Regions from separate parts of the Rhizobium skierniewicense Ch11 genome, predicted to be linked through region 1. Evidence: riboswitches for the same ligand, from Rfam matches in the RefSeq annotation. Region 1 holds a riboswitch; each other region holds the start of a gene.
The links. Region 1 has a riboswitch for cobalamin ahead of EKM04_RS02040 (DUF1636 family protein). Riboswitches for the same ligand answer to the same signal wherever they lie in the genome.

Region 1 (4,609 bases):
TTCCACATCCTTCAAACCGCCGACGAGGATCGGAAGCGGGGCGAATCCACGCTGACGTAAGGTCCCATATAGCGCGTCAATGGGAGCGACGTCAGCGGCCATCAGCATGGAACGATAGAACAGGATCGGCAGCAGAGGCGCGTCGTCTGAAAATCCACTCAGCGCCTCTGAAAGATCGACAACACCCTCGCCGGGTCGGTAGAACCCGGTTTTCGGCAGGGGCTCCGCTTCGATGTCTGGCCAGGTGGCGCCTTGCGCAAAAGCCGCAAGTCCTTTCGCCACGCGGTCCATATTCTGAGGCCCACCTTGGCGAAAGAACGACAGGATCTTGGCCTGCGTCGGCAGATCGACCGTGGATGCCGCTTCCAGTTTATCGTCACGCTCGCTGCATTCTCCCGGCAGAAGCACCAGCTTGATACCGCGTCGTCTCGCCATTCTGGCAAGCTCATCGACGCCATAACGCCAACGGTCGGCACCACCGAGAATCCGGATAAGGATCAACTTTGCATGTTCTGCGGTCTTCTCGAGCCACAGATCGACAGACATGGGATGCCGCAGCTCGAAAAGATTTTCGGACACGAATGACACCGAACCATCCGTGCTTCGCTGCCACGCACGCTCCAGACCTCCAAGATCGCTGGCCGAAAAGGACATCACCACCACATCAGCCTTGCCCTGATTGAGATCAACCGGCTCGATCAGGTCGTCCAGAGACGAAGATGTGGTGGCGAGGATGTGCATGGATCAGGCAGCCAGCATCCGCTCGATTTTCGCGCGGTCGAGACCCTTTTCACCAATCACGACCAGACGGCTGCGGCGCACTTCTCCCGTTGCCCACGGACGGTCGAAATAATGATTGACGCGTGAGCCGACCGCCTGCACCTGCAACCGCATCGGCTTGGCAGACACCTCGACAAACCCTTTTATGCGCAGAACATTTTCAGAGGCCGCTGTTTCGGAAATACGCGCAGCAAGCGCGTCTGCGTCCGTTACCGCATCCAGTTCCACAACAAAGCTGTCGAACTCGTCATGATCGTGGTCTTCTTCATCGTCGTGATGGGTGTGTCGGTTGTCGATATCTTCTTCCACCGCGAGTCCAAGACCGATCAGCACAGCCGGATCAATCACACCATTGGCGGCCACGATAATCTTGGCGGCCTTGGAAAGATGCGCGTTGATATGCGCCTTGGCCCGCTCCAACCCGGCGGCATCGAGCAGATCACCCTTGGTGAGAACAATCAGATCGGCGCAGGCAATCTGGTCCTCAAACACCTCTTCGACAGGATCGTCGTGGTCCAGCGCCTCATCATTCTGGCGCTGAGCAGCCAGTGCTTCCAGATCATGCGATACCATGCCGTCTGCAAGGGCGGCACCATCGGCCACGGCCACGACCGCATCCACCGTCACCCGGCTTTTGATCGCTGGCCACTGAAAAGCCTGCACCAACGGCTTGGGCAGCGCGAGACCTGATGTTTCGATCAGAATATGCTCGACGCGTGGCTCGCGGCTGAGAATCTGCTCGATGGCAGGCTGGAAGTCATCGGCTACCGTGCAGCAGATGCAGCCATTGGCCAGTTCCACGATGTTGTCTTCCGGGCAGCTTTCGATGCCGCAACCTTTGAGGATTTCACCATCAATGCCGACATCGCCGAACTCATTGACAATGATGGCGAGACGCTTGCCATCCAGCTTTTCGAGAAGGCCCCGCAGCAAGGTGGTTTTTCCAGCGCCCAGAAATCCGGTGATGATGGTGCAGGGAACGCGGTTGAGCGTGGTCATGATGTCTCCTCGGTGAAATGCAAAGGGGGAATGCGGGCAACAAGGCCGCGCTTCAAACTATCGGGTCGCCCACGCCACGGCATCAGGCCATCTGTTGCCTGCGACAAAAGACGCGCACCAACCACAAGATCGGCGGCATCGTCTTCACCGAGCGATCCGAACATATACGACCAGCCATCGGCGCTGCGCATGGCGGCACTCAGACCGCGCTTGCAATTGGCAAGGCAATTGACGCTGCGGATATCGACACCCTCTGCCCGCCCCAGATCAATGGCCGCCTGCGCAAGTGTCGCACCGGGACGCGGGTCCGCATTCGGATCGGCTTCGGACCGGCAGCTGCGGCAGACGTACACAACGACACCGGGCGCGGTCTCGCGATCTGCTCTGTCATTCACGCTGGGCGATGTTGATGTAATATCCAAAATTCTGCTTTCCGCGCCTTCAAAATAGTCCTGGGGTGCGGATATCGAAAAACAGCATGCGGCGACACGCACAGCCCTTGTTCGAACAACCGACTGACCGGAGCACCCCGCCCGGCAGACGTTTTTCCTGAAACGGCAGGTCTCCTGGCTCGCGGTTTGTACGCCCTTGCGCCGCCTTCCCGGACTGTGATGTCCAGTGGCTTTCCGGCGCGGGCTCACCGCTTACAGTTGCGGGGGCAGCCACGGATTGGTTTGCATAGCAAACTGTACCGTGTTCCCTCTTAGCTTTTCCCGTTGCCGGAAAAAGACCGTCAGTCCCTAACCCTTAGGCCCTGCGATGCTTGAGTGTCAATGCCACGCATCATTGCTCGCGCATGCGTTTTGGCTATAGTCGCCGCTTCGAAAAGCACGATACCCGGAAGGATGAACCGCCATGACCCGTGACATCAGCGACAGCGAAGCAGAACGCCACCGGGCCAAAATGGTCAATCGAAAGGTAGTTCAGGATGCTGAGGTCTCGGAAAAGACGATCGAAAAAGGCCTGCTGATGATCAACACCGGCCCCGGAAAAGGCAAGTCCACCGCCGCTTTCGGGCTTGCTCTGCGTATGCTCGGCACCGGCAGACGTGTCGGCATCGTGCAATTCATCAAGGGCGCATGGTCCACCGGAGAGCAGGGCGCTTTGGCTCTGTTCGGAGATCGCGTCGAATGGCGGACCATGGGCGAAGGTTTCACGTGGGACACTCAAGATCTGAAACGGGACATCGCTGCCGCATCCAAGGCATGGGAAGAAGCCAAGGTGCTGATGGCCGACGAAACCATCGGTCTTGTGGTTCTCGATGAACTCAACATCGCGTTGCGTTATGATTATCTGCCGCTGGAAGAGGTTCTAGAGACCCTCCAGAACCGGCGCGAAGGCTTGCATGTCATCGTCACCGGGCGCAATGCCAAGCAACCCCTGATCGATGCCGCCGATATGGTGACCGAAATGACGCTGGTAAAACACCATTTCAAGGCAGGCGTGAAGGCACAGTCGGGCATAGAGTTCTAATCCATGACAGCACGCGTCTTGATGTTCCAGGGAACCGGCTCGGATGTCGGCAAGTCGCTGATGGTGGCGGGTCTGGCCCGTGCCTTCGTGCGCCGTGGCCTATCCGTCATGCCGTTCAAACCGCAAAACATGTCCAACAACGCCGCAGTCACCGCGGATGGCGGCGAAATCGGCCGCGCACAAGCCTTGCAAGCGCGTGCCGCAGGCGTTCCGCTTTCGGTCCACATGAACCCGGTGCTGCTGAAGCCACAGAGTGAAACCGGTGCGCAGATCGTCGTGCAGGGTAAGGTCATCGGCAACGCCAAGGCGGCGGATTACCAGCACATGAAGGCGGGGCTGATGCCGCGTGTGCTGGAAAGTTTCGAGCACCTGAAATCTCAGGCCGACCTCATTCTGGTCGAAGGTGCAGGCAGTGCGTCGGAGGTCAATCTTCGCGCAAACGACATCGCCAATATGGGCTTTGCCCGCGCAGCCGACGTTCCGGTCATCCTGATCGGCGATATAGATCGCGGCGGCGTCATCGCCAGCCTCGTTGGGACGAAAACGGTTCTGGATGCAGACGATGCCGCGATGATCCAAGGCTTTATCGTCAACCGTTTCAGAGGCGACCCAAGCCTGTTTGATGACGGCATGCGCATCATTGCAGACAAAACCGGTTGGCACGGCATAGGCCTTCTGCCGCATTTTGCCGATGCCTGCCGCCTGCCTGCCGAAGATGCGCTGGGGTTGACCGCACCCGGACAGCGCAAACCCGACGCAAAAATCCGCATCGCGGTTCCCATCCTGCCGCACATCTCCAACTTCGATGATCTTGATCCTCTGGAAGCGGAACCGGATGTGGAGCTTTTGCGCATACGCCCCGGCCAGGCCATTCCCGGCAATGCCAGGCTGGTGCTGCTCTGCGGCTCAAAATCCACCATCGCTGACCTCGACACGCTGAAAAATGCGGGCTTCGATGTGGATATCAAGGCCCATCTGCGCCGGGGCGGTTACGTACTGGGCCTCTGTGGTGGTTATCAGATGCTGGGCAAAACGGTCGCAGATCCGCAGGGCATAGAGGGTAAGCCTCTTAGGGTGGAAGGATTGAACCTGCTCGATGTCGATACCGTTCTGACAGGCGATAAACGGCTGATCGCCGTCACAGGCAAAAGTTTCGACGGAATATCTTTCTCCGGCTATGAAATGCATGTCGGCGTGACCGAGGGGCAAGATGCAGCTCGCCCATTTTCCCGCATCGGCAACCATACCGAAGGCGCGATATCAGCGGATGGTCGCGTCTATGGCACTTACATTCACGGCCTGTTTGCAGATGACAACCAGCGGAGCGCCTGGCTACAACGGCTCGGCAGCGAAAGCT
Region 2 (4,609 bases), on a different contig from region 1:
GACGGGCGACGTAAAGCTGCCCGAGGACGTGGGCGAGACAACCTATCAGGTGACTCCCTTAAAAGTGGGAAACTCGCTCTATCTCTGCACGCCGCACAATTGGGCAATCGCCATTGATGCCGCCACAGGCAAGGAAAAGTGGAAATACGATCCGAATGCGGGTCTCAACCCTGACCGTCAGCATCAGACATGCCGGGGTGTGACCTATTATGCCGACCCTGCCGTGCCCGCCGGTGCGCCCTGCGCGCAGCGCGTCTATCTGCCCACCTCCGACGCGCGTCTGATTGCCTTGGACGCGTTGACAGGCCTGGTGTGCAATTCGTTTGCCCAGAACGGCACGTTGCAACTTGCATCCGGAATGGAGCACAATCCGGCTGGCTACTATTACTCGACATCTCCGCCTGTCATCGTCGACAACAAGATCATCATCGGTGGTGCGGTCAACGACAACTACTCCACCCAGGAACAGTCCGGCGTCATCAGAGCGTTCGACGTCAATACAGGCGCGTTGATCTGGAACTGGGACTCGGGAAACCCGACGCAGACGCAGCCTTTGCAGCCGGGCCAGACCTATACGACGAACTCGCCCAACAGCTGGTCGGTGTTCAGCGTCGATGAAGCGCTCGGTCTCGTCTACATTCCGCTCGGCAACCAGGTTCCCGACCAGTTGGGCATGGGCCGCAGCGAAAGCGTTGAGAAATACTCGTCGTCGATCGTCGCTCTGGATATCAACACGGGACAAGATCGCTGGGTGCGCCAGACCGTGCATCACGACCTCTGGGACATGGACGTTCCAGCGCAGCCTGTTCTGCTCGACATCACCAAAAAGGACGGTCAGACTGTTCCTGCACTGGTCGGGCCGACCAAGCAGGGCGACATTTACGTCCTCGATAGACGCACGGGTGAGCCGATCCTGGCCGTGACGGAAGAGAAAGCACCCGGCGGTGCCATTCCTGAAGATTTCAGCGCGCCGACACAGCCGACATCTGCGTTGTCCTTCAAGCCCGAGCCTTTGGTCGAAAAGAACATGTGGGGCGTGTCCATGTTCGACCAGCTGGCATGCCGTATCAAGTTCCACCAGCTGAATTACGAAGGTCGCTATACGCCGCCGTCGCTGAACGGATCCCTGATCTACCCCGGCAACTTTGGCACTTTCAACTGGGGTTCCGTGGCCGTCGATCCTGAGCGTCAGGTCATGTTTGGTATGCCGACCTATCTGGCCTTTACGTCACAGCTTGTGCCTCGCGCGCAGATTCCGCCCAAGGGTCAGGATGAGAAAGGCAGCGAGCAGGGCCTCAACCGCAACGACGGAGCACCCTATGGCGTGTTGATGGGACCATTCCTCGGGCCGCTCGGCATTCCATGCCAGGCGCCGCCATGGGGTTACGTCGCAGGCGCCGATCTGCGCACGGGTGACGTTGCCTACAAGCACAAGAACGGTACCGTTTACGATATGACGCCACTTCCACTGCCCTTCAAGGTTGGTGTGCCCGGCATCGGCGGACCGATGATTACCAAGGGTGGCGTGGCGTTTCTCAGTGCCGCTGTCGATAACTATCTGCGTGCCTACGATCTCACCTCCGGCAAACAGCTCTGGGAAGGACGTCTTCCCGCTGGTGGCCAGGCGACGCCGATGACCTATGCGATGGAGAACGGCAAGCAATATGTCGTCATGGTCGCGGGTGGTCACGGCTCAGTGGGCACAAAACCCGGTGACTATGTCATCGCCTACACGCTGCCTTGAGCATCCAAAGTCAGTTCGATAACGAAGGCCGGGAAGACATTCCCGGCCTTTTGCCTGTTGGGCGCTGGCAACTGGACACATCACAAAAGTATTCTCTTGAAACGGATTATGTAATAACATAACAAAACGAATGCTTGACGGCATCTTGGCATTCCGTCTATCTGGTCGAGACGGTTTCGAGCGAGCAATCGTGAGGAATAATAGGGAATACGGTGAGGATTTCGGTCCGATGCCGTGGCTGCCCCCGCAACTGTGAGCGGATTGTCGAACCCATTGGCGTTTTTCTTGAAAAGCGTCATGCCACTGCGAAGCGATATCGCGGGAAGGTCGGGTGAAGACGCAAATCCATGAGCCAGGAGACCTGCCGTCGTAAGTTCATTCCAATTCACGGGCGGGGATGCCCGGAGCAGGAGACGTCGTGATTGCATCAAGCGCTGCCCAGCGCCTTATTCCATCTTCCATGTCCCGGTTTCAGACAGCCCCAGTGTCGCGTCGTTGCGGACTGACTGTCTAAGCATGTTCACATACGGCTGCCTTTGTGGCGCCCATGACGATCGGGGACTATCGAAAATGACATTCCATTTCAGACAGACGATGTGTGCTGCGGCAATGGCCGTCAGCGCGTTCAGCGCATGGTTGCCCGCCGCGCAAGCGGCCGAGACGCGTTATCCACTGACGCTCAAGAATTGCGGCCGCGACGTGACGTTCACGCATGCGCCGGAGCGTACGGTATCTGTCGGACAGAGCACCACGGAAATTCTTTATATGCTCGGCCTTGCCGATAAGGTTGTCGGAACCGCGGTCTGGATCGGCCCCGTCCTGAAAGGTTACGAGGAGGCCAATGCCAGGATTGACCGTTTGGCGGATAATGATCCGAGCTTTGAGAGTGTTTTGGCCAAGAAACCCGATCTGGTGACGGCACAATTCCAGTGGCATATTGGCCCTGAAGGTGTGGTCGGTAAGCCCGAGCAGTTCGAAGAACTGAAGATACCGGTCTATATCTCACCTGCCGATTGCACGGGTAAGGACAATTCCAGCGGCGGCGACGGGGTTCGCCACAACGCCTTCACCATGGACCTGATCTATCAGGAAGTGACCGATCTCGCGCAAATCTTCAACGTGCAGGACAAGGGCGAAAAGCTGGTGGCTGATCTGAAGGCCCGCGAAGAGGTAGCGCGCAAGAAAATCGCGTCCGTAGACGGCAAGCTCTCTGCCGTCTTCTGGTTCTCCAGCGCAGAGTTGGATATCGACCCCTATGTCGCGGGCAAGAATGGTGCCCCCGGCTACATCATGTCGGCACTGGGCATCAGGAATGTCATCGAAAGCGAAGAGGAATGGCCGACGGTCGGGTGGGAAACCATCGCAAAGTCGCAGCCGACGCTCATCGTTGCCGGCAAGATGGACCGCAAGCGCTACCCGGCCGACGACGTCGTCGTCAAGCAGACATTCCTGAGAGAAGACCCGGTCACAAGCCTCATGCCAGCGGTCAGGCAGGGCCACGTTGTCGTCATGGACGCGCAGGCCATGAACCCGACCATCCGCACCATAGAAGGCATCGAAATTCTGGCCGACGCCGTCGTCCAGCTTGGACTGTCCAAGTAAGCCATGAGCGCTTGTTTCACCCTGACCCGCACCGTCCTTTTGGCGGTTGGGTTATTAGCTCTGGCGCTCTGGCTCGGTGCCGCCGTTGGCGAAACATCCATCCCACTGGATGTCGTTGCCAAGACGGTGGCAAACCGTGTGTTCCATGCGGGCTATCCTCTTGATGCGATCGACGAAGGTATCATCTGGAATTACCGGCTGAGCCGGGCGGTGGTCGCGGCCTGTTGCGGTGCTGCCCTTGCGCTGTCGGGGGTGGTGCTTCAAGCGCTTTTGCGCAACCCGCTGGCCGATCCCTACATTCTCGGCATTTCTGCCGGTGCGTCGACCGGCGCAGTCGGGGTGGCCATTCTGGGCTTTGGTGCCGGTATGCTGACCATGCCGCTCGGCGCGTTTCTCGGCGCTCTGGTGGCGTTTGCGCTGGTCAGTCTCCTGGCGTTGCGAGCGGGCAGCGGTAACAGCGCCATTATTCTGGCAGGGGTTGCCGGTTCACAGCTTTTCAACGCCATCACCTCCTTCATCGTCACCAAGGCAGCCAATGCCGAACAGGCGCGCGGCATCATGTTCTGGCTGCTGGGCAACCTGTCGGGCGTCCGTTGGCCGGATGTCTGGCTGGCCCTGCCTGTCGCTCTGGGAGGTTTCGTCGTCTGTCTGTGGTATGCCCGTGCGCTGGATGCTTTCACATTCGGCTCGGAGTCCGCGGCATCCCTCGGCATACCGGTGCGCCGGGTCTATATCGTTCTCACCGGGATCTGCGCTTTGATGACCGCCATCATGGTCAGCATTGTCGGTTCCATCGGTTTTATCGGCCTCGTCATTCCTCACGCGGCGCGCATGATCGTTGGTATTCGGCATGGCCGCCTGTTGCCTGCTGCAGCCTTGACCGGGGCCGTGTTCATGATCGCTGCCGATATCGTCTCGCGCACCATCATTACGGGACAGGTCCTGCCCATCGGCGTCATCACCGCACTGTTCGGGGCACCCGCCTTCGCGCTCATTCTCAGCCAGCGACGGAGCTCGGTATGACGCTTCGTGCACAGGATCTATGCTGGTCTGCGGGTGGTGTCGAGATCGTCAAGAATGTCAGTCTCGAGATCCGGCCGGGCGAGTTCCTGGGGGTCGTCGGGCCGAACGGCTCCGGCAAAACCAGCCTTATGTCGCTTCTCTGCGGAATCAGGAAAGCGAGATCCGGTCATGTCACGCTCGATGGAAAGGCCATGCAGAGCCTGAACCGGCGGGATGTTGCACGCTCCATCGCGCTTGTTG
Region 3 (4,609 bases), on a different contig from region 1:
CAATCCTGACATTGGTTTGGTGGTCACGGATTACAACATGCCCGACATCGATGGTTTCGAGCTCACACGTCGTATCCGCACCATGCGCGGCTCGCACGAGTTGCGCATCATCGGCGTCTCCTCGTCAACCAACAGGCTTCTGTCCGCGCGTTTCCTGAAGGCTGGCGGAAACGACTTCATGTTGCGTCCGTTCATCGATGAAGAGTTCTACTGCCGCGTGAACCAGAACTTGGATACGCTCGTGCAGATCAAGTCCGCGAGAACGCTGAACGCGAAAGCCGCCGCCTGACGGAGAAAATGTGGGGCGCTCAGGCGTCCTGCTCTATCGGTCTGCCCATGGCGAGTTTTTCCGAGAGTTGCGGACCAAGCCTGTCGACATAGGCTTGGTCTGGCGACGTTCCCAGCGCATCGAGCGTCTTCGAAAAGAAGCAACGCGCGGCGGCGGCTGCGACGATGTCGAATATTTCAGCGTCAGTCAGAGCATGTGTTTTCAGCATGTCGATATCGTCTTGGGTGATCGAGGTTGCATCGCGTACAACTTTGGTCGCAAAAACCATGATGGCCCGTTCCTGTTCATCGAGGGGCGCGTCGTCGCCACCATCAATGATTGCTTCCAGCTCGCTGCCGGAGACACCTTCTCTGGCCAGAACGGCCCCGTGAGCCAGCATACAGTAGGATGAGCGTAGTTCCCGGGCAGCAGCCAGCGTCACCAGTTCGTATCGTCTCGGCTCGATATTGCCGCGCAGGCTGACCAGAAGCGCGCTCCAGCTTTCCATCACCTCTGGACGATGCCCAAACGCCTGATACATGTTCGGCAGATAGCCGTGGGTATCCCTGGCGTTTTCATACATCTCTGCGATTTTACGGCTGGTTTTCGGCTCTGGCGGCGCGATGAACATCGAGGTCTCCTGAATTTTAACTCTCTCTAAAATGCGTGAGCGCCCGATTGGATCATTCTCATTTGATGTTTTTTGTCACAGCTGGGATTCGAGCGGCAATATACCCATTACGATGGCCATGGCTCGGCGGCTCAGGCTTGCGTAGGGCTCGCTGGTATAGTGTTGCGGCCTGCCTCTTACGACGCCATTCCAGACGACGTTGTGACGTTGGTTGAGCGTCAACTCAAAGCTCATTTCCTGACGGATTTCATCTTTGAAGATCGCGTCCATTTCCTCGACGAGCCGGGGCGACGTGAACAGCACGCCCATTTCGGTGTTCAGCGACATCGAGCGTGGGTCGAAGTTCAGGGATCCGATGAACCCCATCTCGCCATCACGCGTGAACGCTTTGGTGTGCAGGCTGGCCTGGCCTGAACCGCGAAGGGAAAATGACGAGTTCTGGTCGGCAAGCGCGCGCAACTCATGGATTTTGATGCCGTTTATAAGGAGCGGGCGTCTGTAGCGCGAATATCCGGCGTGGACAGCAGCGACATCGGTTGCCGCGAGTGAGTTCGTCAAGACGCAAACCGAAACGCCATTTGCCGACAAGCGGGACAGGGTTTCGACGCCCTTGAGGCCGGGAATGAAGTAAGGCGAGGTAATCCGCAGCTTGGTCGTCGTTTCGTCCATGATGGGCAGCAGCGTTTCCATCAGGTAGTTATGGCCATGACGGCGCTTGCCGGCCGCTTTCTCCGGCGGATCGGCAACGACTTGCACGGTTTCCACCCAATGCAGCTTGTCGGAATTGAGGAAGTTGCCGGAATTGTGCTGGCTTTCCACCCGATCTAGATAGGGTCGTGCCGCGCTTCCGGCCGCCAGCGCGTCCATCCTGCGACGGAGTTTGGCAAGTTTATTGGGGCGCCTTGCGAGCAGCGACCTGACCGGGACGGCAACGGCGCTGTTCCAGTAGTCATCGAAGATTTCTTCAGCCTGTACTAAGCATTTGCCATGGGCTATGACATCGAAATCCCTAAAATTCGCCTGTTCCGCTGCATCGAAGTAGGCGTCTCCGATATTGCGCCCGCCGACGATCAAGACCCTGCCATCGGCAATCCATGCCTTGTTGTGCATTCTCCGGTTGACGCTGCGAAACCGCAGAACCATTTCCAACCCACGGCGGAACACGTTTTCCCGCGCTTTGGTGGGGTTGAACAGACGCAGTTCGATGTTGGGATGGCTGTCGATGGCATGAAAGGCACGGTCCGGAATGGACACGCCTAGATCATCCAGAAGCAGGCGCACGCGCACGCCGCGATCAGCAGCTGCTATGATCTCCCGCATCATCAACTGGCCGGTAAGATCCGCGTTCCACATGTAGTACATAAGATCGAGGCTTCGGCCAGCCGCGCGTGCAGATCCGACGCGGGCCGCGAAGGCACCGAGATTGGATTGCACGAGTGACAGCGCGTTCGGCTCCTCGCGTCCACAGCTTATGTCCGTCCAGTGACGGTCAAGCGAGGTCGCATTATCGTCCGTCGGCAATGCAGTGGATGCGATCTTGACGATGACCTTATCACGGTGGCGGGACGCGAATGCCATTGCGGCCACAACCATTGCGACAACCAGTAGACAGATTGCGATGGTTATGTTCACGGCGATAGGGCCACCCGGATCAGTTGCATCCTCACTATATCTGCTGAAATCAATGGATTTCAATACCGCGCTTGTCGGCTTCTTCCTTGATGATGTCCTCGACCGTCAGGCGTTTCAGGTCTGGATTTCCCAGCAGGTAATCATTTGCGATTTCGAAAATGGATTTTGGACTTTCGTTGCTGTGAAGTGTGTCGAGATCCTGGCCAATTTTCTCGCGCAGTTGCGTGTCGTCATTCATCATGCTTCCTCCATCATATGAAGGCTAGAATGCACAGGCGGTATCTGGGTTCCTGTCACGCTTTGAAATGAGGATTGCATTAGTGGGTGACGCCAGCCATAACCCACCGATCAGGTGCTTGCCTTTGGGCAGGAGAATCGGGAATGCGGTGAAAATCCGCGACGTGCCCAACGCTGTAAGGGGGACGCGTGTGACCATGTGCCACTGAGATGATCGGGAAGGCGGTGACATGCGGTTGAACCCGAGTCAGAAGACCGGCCTGATGCGATAGACCGAACCGCATGGACAGCGGCAGGTTTTGAAGGTGAGCCGTGTTTTCGGCTGACCCTAGCATTGTTGGGGATTGACGATGCAACAGGACGACTTCGACCACGCGCTCGTGTCAGCTGAGGAATTTTCCGATGCCGACAAGCAAGCCGTCTACCGCGCCATCGAAACGCGACGCGATGTGCGTGACCAGTTTCTGCCAGAGCCTCTTTCGGACGAGTTGATCGGCAATTTGTTGAAAGCTGCACATGCCGCGCCGTCAGTCGGGTTCATGCAGCCATGGAATTTCACACTTGTCACGGACGGGAAGGTGAAGCAGCGCGTGTGGGAGGCCTTTTCGCGTGCCAATGCAGAAGCCTCTGACATGTTCGGGGAAGAGCAGCGGGCGCTTTACCGCAACCTGAAGCTGGAAGGTATACGCAAGGCGCCGCTGTCGATCTGCGTGACCTGCGATCCGACGCGTGGAGGAGATGTCGTCCTTGGTCGAACACACAATCCGCGCATGGATGTGTATTCTACAGTTTGCGCTATTCAGAACCTGTGGCTGGCGGCGCGCGCGGAGGGCGTTGGTGTGGGATGGGTGAGTATCTTCCACGACGATGATATCCGCGACATCCTTGATATACCGCCGCACATCGAAATCGTCGCATGGCTGTGCGTCGGTCATGTCGAGACGCTCTATGGCGAGCCGGAACTGGCGGTGAAAGGCTGGCGCCAGCGCCTGCCGCTGGACGAACTGGTGTTTCGGGACCGCTGGGGAGCAACGTGAAGGGCTCCTATTGCTGCTGAGGCTGTGCACCCTCCAGTGCGGGGTTTTTCAGGTCGATGCGGCTTTGCTCCTCGGGCAGGAATTGTGGACCCACCATGCGAACCTTGTTCTTTGATGGGTCATAATCCCGCTCTGGCACGGGTGCCGCCTCGACCTTGAGGTCTGTCTTGCTGTCAGCGGGTTTGGTCGTGGCGTCACTCTTCGGTGACGTGATGGTGGTGATGCTGCTGGAGCCATTCTGCAAGGCAGTGGATTGCGGGGCTTTCGCCTGTTCGTCCTGCTTTTTCATCTGGTCCTGATAGGCTGCCATATTGCAGCTGCAGGACGGTGCGCGGCTTGAACTGGGGTTGTTGCGGTAGGCAAAGGCCGTCGGCATGGACGCATAGGGCTGGCCGGTCTTGGCCGAAACCATGTCCGAACTCTCCTGGCCCTCCAGCGCGTGGTAGAACAATTCCGTCTGCGTGCCTGGGCACATGCGCTGACATTGCGCCGCCTGATCGCGGAAATCCAGTGGTGTCGCATCCGATGAAATCGGGAAGAACGCGCCGTCACAGGTTCGCACACAGAGCGTTCTCAGGCCACCTTGCATGGGCATGTCCGGCGAGGGGGCGTAATCCGAATTATCGGGTTGATTGAACGGATCACCGGAGCCACGCATATCGGGGTCTTGCGAGGGGTCGGTCGAGGCCAGGGACGGTGGCTGCTCGTCGAAGCAGCCATTTTCTTCGAGAGCGGCCAGGATGTTTTGGCGACTATTTTGGGCGTTGTCTGCCTGCCGTGCGGCCAGCATACGATCGCGGTCTT
Region 4 (4,609 bases), on a different contig from region 1:
GGCTTTGTTGTTCTCAAGCGTCCTGACGGCACTCCACCAAGAACCCGAAGGACGAGATGATGAATGAAGACAGCCTTCTGACACTGCCCAGACCGCCCGTCGTGACCATTCGTGGTGCACGCAAGGCCGATCTGCCTGAACTGAACGAGATGATCACGCTTCTGGCCAGCCATCATGGCGATGCGGCGGCGATTACGGCTGCGAAGCTGGAACGCGATCTGTTTGGCCATGTCCCCTGGATCACGGCGCTGGTGGCCGAGGCCGAGGGCGAGCTCATCGGTTACGCCATTCTCGTGCCCCTCTACCGGGCGCAGGAAGGCAGGCGCGGCATGGAACTGCACCATTTGTTCGTGCGTGATGGCCACCGGGGCCATGGAACTGGCCAGCATCTGGTGGGGCGCGCACGCGATGTGGCCAAGCGCTGCGGCTGCGACTTCCTGTCCGTTGGTGCAGCCACCGGCAATTTCGCTGCGCATAAGTTCTACGAAAACATGGACTTCGTGCCACGTCCCGTCACCGGCATGCGCTTCATGCAGGCACTGGCGTAAACCCGAAATCCTGTGCGGCCCCGCTGCGGGTGGCATGCCCCATGCGAAATCTAGCTATTTCCCAATCGCGCAACTTTCGCTATGGTTGCAGCGAAACCGGACGTAACGGACCGGTCTTGGGGCATAGAAACCCCTCCATAGACGGTCGGTGTCGACCGTGATGACACCCCTCAGCCATAAGTTTTGTGGCTGAGGCGGTCTATTGTTGCTATATGCAACTCCTCCGCTTCTCATATGGCTGGGGAGGTCCTGACGTATGTTCAAGGCGCAAGCCTAAAGGTCAGGGCGGTCGTTCTATGGCGGCTTTCTAACTCCCCGGCCACCAGAGGTCCGTTTCCTCCGGTGGTCGATCTCCCGTTTCGACAGGATGGCCGGTTGCTGCGCATCGTTCGCGCGGGCACCGCGGCCAATGGGGAAATGCGATGGAATCCTACAGCTTCTTTGCCGATCTCTTACATACCTTCCGCATGATGTCCGATCAGGTGAAGGTGCTCGCGATCTACATGCCCTGCGTCTTCGCGCTGGGCTTTGCGGCACTTTACCTGCATCATTTGCGCAAGACCAATCCGCCGCTGTGGAAAGAGCCACAGCCCTACACGCTATTGCCTCCGGACACGGTAACGCGCCACGAGCCGGGCCTTCCAAGCCTTGAGCGCCTGCGCAGGCTGGATGACCGAATGGCCGAGATGAAAGTCGAGCGGGATCTGACGCGGCCATAGAACCGAATGGATGTCGTTATTCTGGCTGCGATTCGGGTCCCTTGGTGATGCGGCCCGCAAGGCAGCGTGCGCGTGGGGAACCGGTTGATATGGCAGTGGGTGTGGCTTACCCCCTCTGTCCTGCCGGACATCTCCCCCACAGGTGGGGAGATCGACTCGCGGTTGACTCTCCACATCTTAAATGCGCCAGATAGAATGGGTGAGCGAGCGCCCAGCCAATCTCCCTCCTTGTGGGGGAGATGTCCGGGAGGACAGAGGGGGTTGAGCTACGAATTCTGTCGTGTGCTGTGAGGACGTCCTCTGCCACGTCACATTCTATCGGCGCTGAAGACGGCCTCACCGAAGCCGATCCAGCACGACGCACGCGCGGGCGGTCCCCTCAACCACGTCGCCCGCTATTGCGCGTCTGACATCGCGGCTGTTGATGTGCAGGCTGCGGTTGAAGGGTAGCGCGAGACGGGCGATCTTGGCTGTGGCGGCGCTCAAGAAGGCGTCGCTGTTTTCCGCGAAGAATGCGAGGCAGGCCTCCCGGCCCGGTTCCTCTGCCAGAAGCGCCCTGAAGGCCAGCCGATGCATGGCGCAGGGCGCGCCATGACCGGGAACGGAAAAACGCAGGGCGTCGAGTTCATCGCTCCATTCCTCTGCGTTTTCACCACGTTGGGGCATGTTAGCGGGCAGTCTCGAAGCGCTTGAGGAACAGGCCGCTGAGTGAGCCAAGGATGAGCCAGAACACAAAGCTGGTGACGGTGGCGAGCACCACGAAACGACGCTCCAGCGGCAGAGGCGCCAGTGCATGTTCACCCTCCGGCGGCAGAGGCGCACCAACGATGTGCGGCGCAACGATGAGCGCCACCGCAAGGATGATGGCCCATGGTTCGTTGCGTTTGAAGGCCAGCAGGGCAATGCCGCCAGCCGTTGCCGCAACGGTCGCAATCCACCAGATCTGCCGTGCCTCGAGTGGAGCGGCGGGGCTTCCCGGCAGTTCCGGCGGCAGGCCAATCATGGGCGCCAGCATCACTGTAGCAAAGCCTGCAAGACCCCAGAACAGCCCCTCACGCCAGCCACCTTCGGAGCCGCGCAACGAGATAAGCGCCGTCAATACCAGCGCATAACCGATGGCTGTCAGCACATTGGCAGCAAGGGTATAGGCGTTGCGCTCGAAACCGTCGGCTGGCGTCCAGGCTTCGGCGTCATGGTGATGATCCGCAGGCGTTGCGGCATCGTGGCTATGGGCGGGTGCGGCGTCGCCACCGGCATTTTCATAGGTTTCGGCCTGAAGGATGAGCGGCGTCGTGCCGACAGCCTGCAGGGCGCTGACGGCAAGACCTGCAATCAGCCCCACCAGGATGGCGGTGAACACGATATTGCGGAAAAATGGCATGGGTTTCCTCCCCTCAATGGCACGGGAAGGCATTGGCGTGGCGCGTATCATGCGCCGCATTGTGCATGGCTTCGACATGCGAGAAGCCTACGAAACCGACGATGAACAGGCCAAGAGCTGCGGCTGTCAACGACTGTGCAATCTTCGATGTTTTGGTTGATACGGCTGATGTAGCCGTGTTCTGCTGGATAGACATGGTGACCCTTTCCTGTGCGGGTGGGCGCTATTGCGATCAAACGCCCGCGACCGCTTCAACATTCACCACGGGGAAAACAGACACATGGTTTTCAGGGCCGGACGAACCGACCTGCCAACCGTGCTTACCCGGACACCCCGCCGGTATTGACGACACTTCACGCAATGGCAGGTCTCCTGGCTCACGGGTCAAAACGCTGAAAACACCTTCCCGACACGTTCATGCCAGTGGCTTTTCGTTTTCGCGCTCACCGCTCACAGTTGCGGGGGCAGCCACGAATCAAGGCATTGGCCCCTATCGTGTTCCCTTTTCACTTTCCGGGCGAACCCGGAAAGACCATCACACAACCGTTATCCGGCGCGCGGGTGTTTGAGTCAATGGGAATTTACCGCGACGGAACGGCCTTGAGATAGGCGGCGATGGCATTGCGATCTTCGGCCGAAAGCCGCGCCATGTTCTGCTGGACCTTGACCATGGAGCCACCGGCGCTGTCGAAGTCCGGCGTGAAGCCCGTTTCCAGATAGCTGGCGATATCGGCCTGCGTCCACGCGCCGATGGTCTGGGAACCGGGGGTGATATTTGGGATGCGCCCCTCGCCTTCGGGGTTGGGGCCACCCGCCAGCCATTGATCTTTCACGAACCCGCCCAGCGCATCGCGCGGGGTATGGCACTCGCCGCAATGGCCGGGGCCTTCCACCAGATATTGGCCGCGCACGACGGCCGCATCTGCATTGGCAAGCTCGACCCGTGGCTGACCCTTGTCGAAATACAGGAACTTCCAACCACCGAGGCTGAGGCGGATATTGAAGGGGAACGGCAGGTCATGGCCGGGCGCGTCATTGCTGCTGGCAGGCAGGGTCTTGAGATACGCGAAGAGGTCGTTGATGTCAGGCGGCGTCATCCGCGCATAGGACGCATAGGGAAAGGACGGATAGAGATGTTCGCCGTTCTTGCCGACACCGCGCGTCATGGCATCACCGAACTGCGCGACGGTCCAGCTACCGATGCCATGCTGCGGATCGGGAGAGATATTGGGCATGTGGAACGTGCCGAAGGGGCTTGGCAGCGCCTGGCCGCCGGACAGCGTCTTCAGCGCATCGCCGGTGGCATTTGGCGCGGCGTGACAGCTTGCGCAGCCGCCCGCCCAGAACAGCGTTTCACCATTGGCAAGGTTGGGTTCGCCCAGATTGGCCCAGTGGCTCGGCGACTGGCGCTCCGGCGCTGTGACCCACAGGAAGATGCCCAACCCTGCGGCCCCGGCAACAACAGCACCGCCCGCCAGCTTTGCCCAGATGGACGCCATTGCCGTCTCCGTTCATGGAATGATCGCAAGAAAAGGCCCGCCAGACGACCGGCGGACCGCTGCACAGTTTACTTTTTAACGCGGTAGGCCTGGTGACAGCTGCTGCAATCGGCACCCAGCGTCTTCAAGGCAGCACCCACACTGGCCTGGTCGGTCGGCAACTGTGCGAGAACCGTGTCGGCGTCCGTGCCGAGCTTTTCGGACTTCGCCTTGAAGTCCGCGAAGTTTTGCCAGATCGCAGGAGATGCCGCGCCGCCTTCAGAACCGGCCGGGAACTGATCCGGGAAAGCCTTCGCATTGGCGCTGATGGTTGTCACAGCGGTTTTGACGGTGGCCGCGTCATAGGGCTTTTCACCCTTTGCGATGGCACCCAGAGCACCCATGGCGCCGCCGATACCCTTCATCAGGCCTTCGCGCTTTTCAACTTCGCCAGCTGCGGAAACCGCACCGGCGCACAGACAG

Region 2: linked by a shared signal. The riboswitch ahead of EKM04_RS12505 (ABC transporter substrate-binding protein) and the one ahead of EKM04_RS02040 (DUF1636 family protein) in region 1 are both predicted to bind cobalamin.
Region 3: linked by a shared signal. The riboswitch ahead of bluB (5,6-dimethylbenzimidazole synthase) and the one ahead of EKM04_RS02040 (DUF1636 family protein) in region 1 are both predicted to bind cobalamin.
Region 4: linked by a shared signal. The riboswitch ahead of EKM04_RS06880 (CbtB domain-containing protein) and the one ahead of EKM04_RS02040 (DUF1636 family protein) in region 1 are both predicted to bind cobalamin.

What each region holds. Positions count from the first base shown of each region.
Region 1 is NZ_RXPG01000003.1:76,551-81,159, reverse strand. It holds gene cobN (cobaltochelatase subunit CobN) at 1-741, opposite strand, end outside; gene cobW (cobalamin biosynthesis protein CobW) at 745-1,782, opposite strand; gene EKM04_RS02040 (DUF1636 family protein) at 1,776-2,201, opposite strand; cobalamin riboswitch at 2,319-2,529, opposite strand; gene cobO (cob(I)yrinic acid a,c-diamide adenosyltransferase) at 2,635-3,252, shown strand; gene EKM04_RS02030 (cobyric acid synthase) at 3,256-4,609, shown strand, end outside.
Region 2 is NZ_RXPG01000015.1:18,336-22,944, forward strand. It holds gene EKM04_RS12500 (glucose/quinate/shikimate family membrane-bound PQQ-dependent dehydrogenase) at 1-1,744, shown strand, start outside; cobalamin riboswitch at 1,899-2,127, shown strand; gene EKM04_RS12505 (ABC transporter substrate-binding protein) at 2,315-3,346, shown strand; gene EKM04_RS12510 (FecCD family ABC transporter permease) at 3,350-4,369, shown strand; gene EKM04_RS12515 (ABC transporter ATP-binding protein) at 4,366-4,609, shown strand, end outside.
Region 3 is NZ_RXPG01000005.1:254,697-259,305, forward strand. It holds gene EKM04_RS04645 (response regulator) at 1-289, shown strand, start outside; gene EKM04_RS04650 (carboxymuconolactone decarboxylase family protein) at 309-899, opposite strand; gene EKM04_RS04655 (phospholipase D family protein) at 975-2,477, opposite strand; gene EKM04_RS04660 (hypothetical protein) at 2,581-2,772, opposite strand; cobalamin riboswitch at 2,865-3,046, shown strand; gene bluB (5,6-dimethylbenzimidazole synthase) at 3,119-3,805, shown strand; gene EKM04_RS04670 (DUF2865 domain-containing protein) at 3,813-4,609, opposite strand, start outside.
Region 4 is NZ_RXPG01000007.1:7,999-12,607, reverse strand. It holds gene EKM04_RS06900 (GNAT family N-acetyltransferase) at 60-548, shown strand; gene EKM04_RS06895 (hypothetical protein) at 971-1,267, shown strand; gene EKM04_RS06890 (hypothetical protein) at 1,604-1,933, opposite strand; gene EKM04_RS06885 (CbtA family protein) at 1,935-2,648, opposite strand; gene EKM04_RS06880 (CbtB domain-containing protein) at 2,662-2,844, opposite strand; cobalamin riboswitch at 2,994-3,200, opposite strand; gene EKM04_RS06875 (cytochrome c) at 3,230-4,147, opposite strand; gene EKM04_RS06870 (c-type cytochrome) at 4,216-4,609, opposite strand, start outside.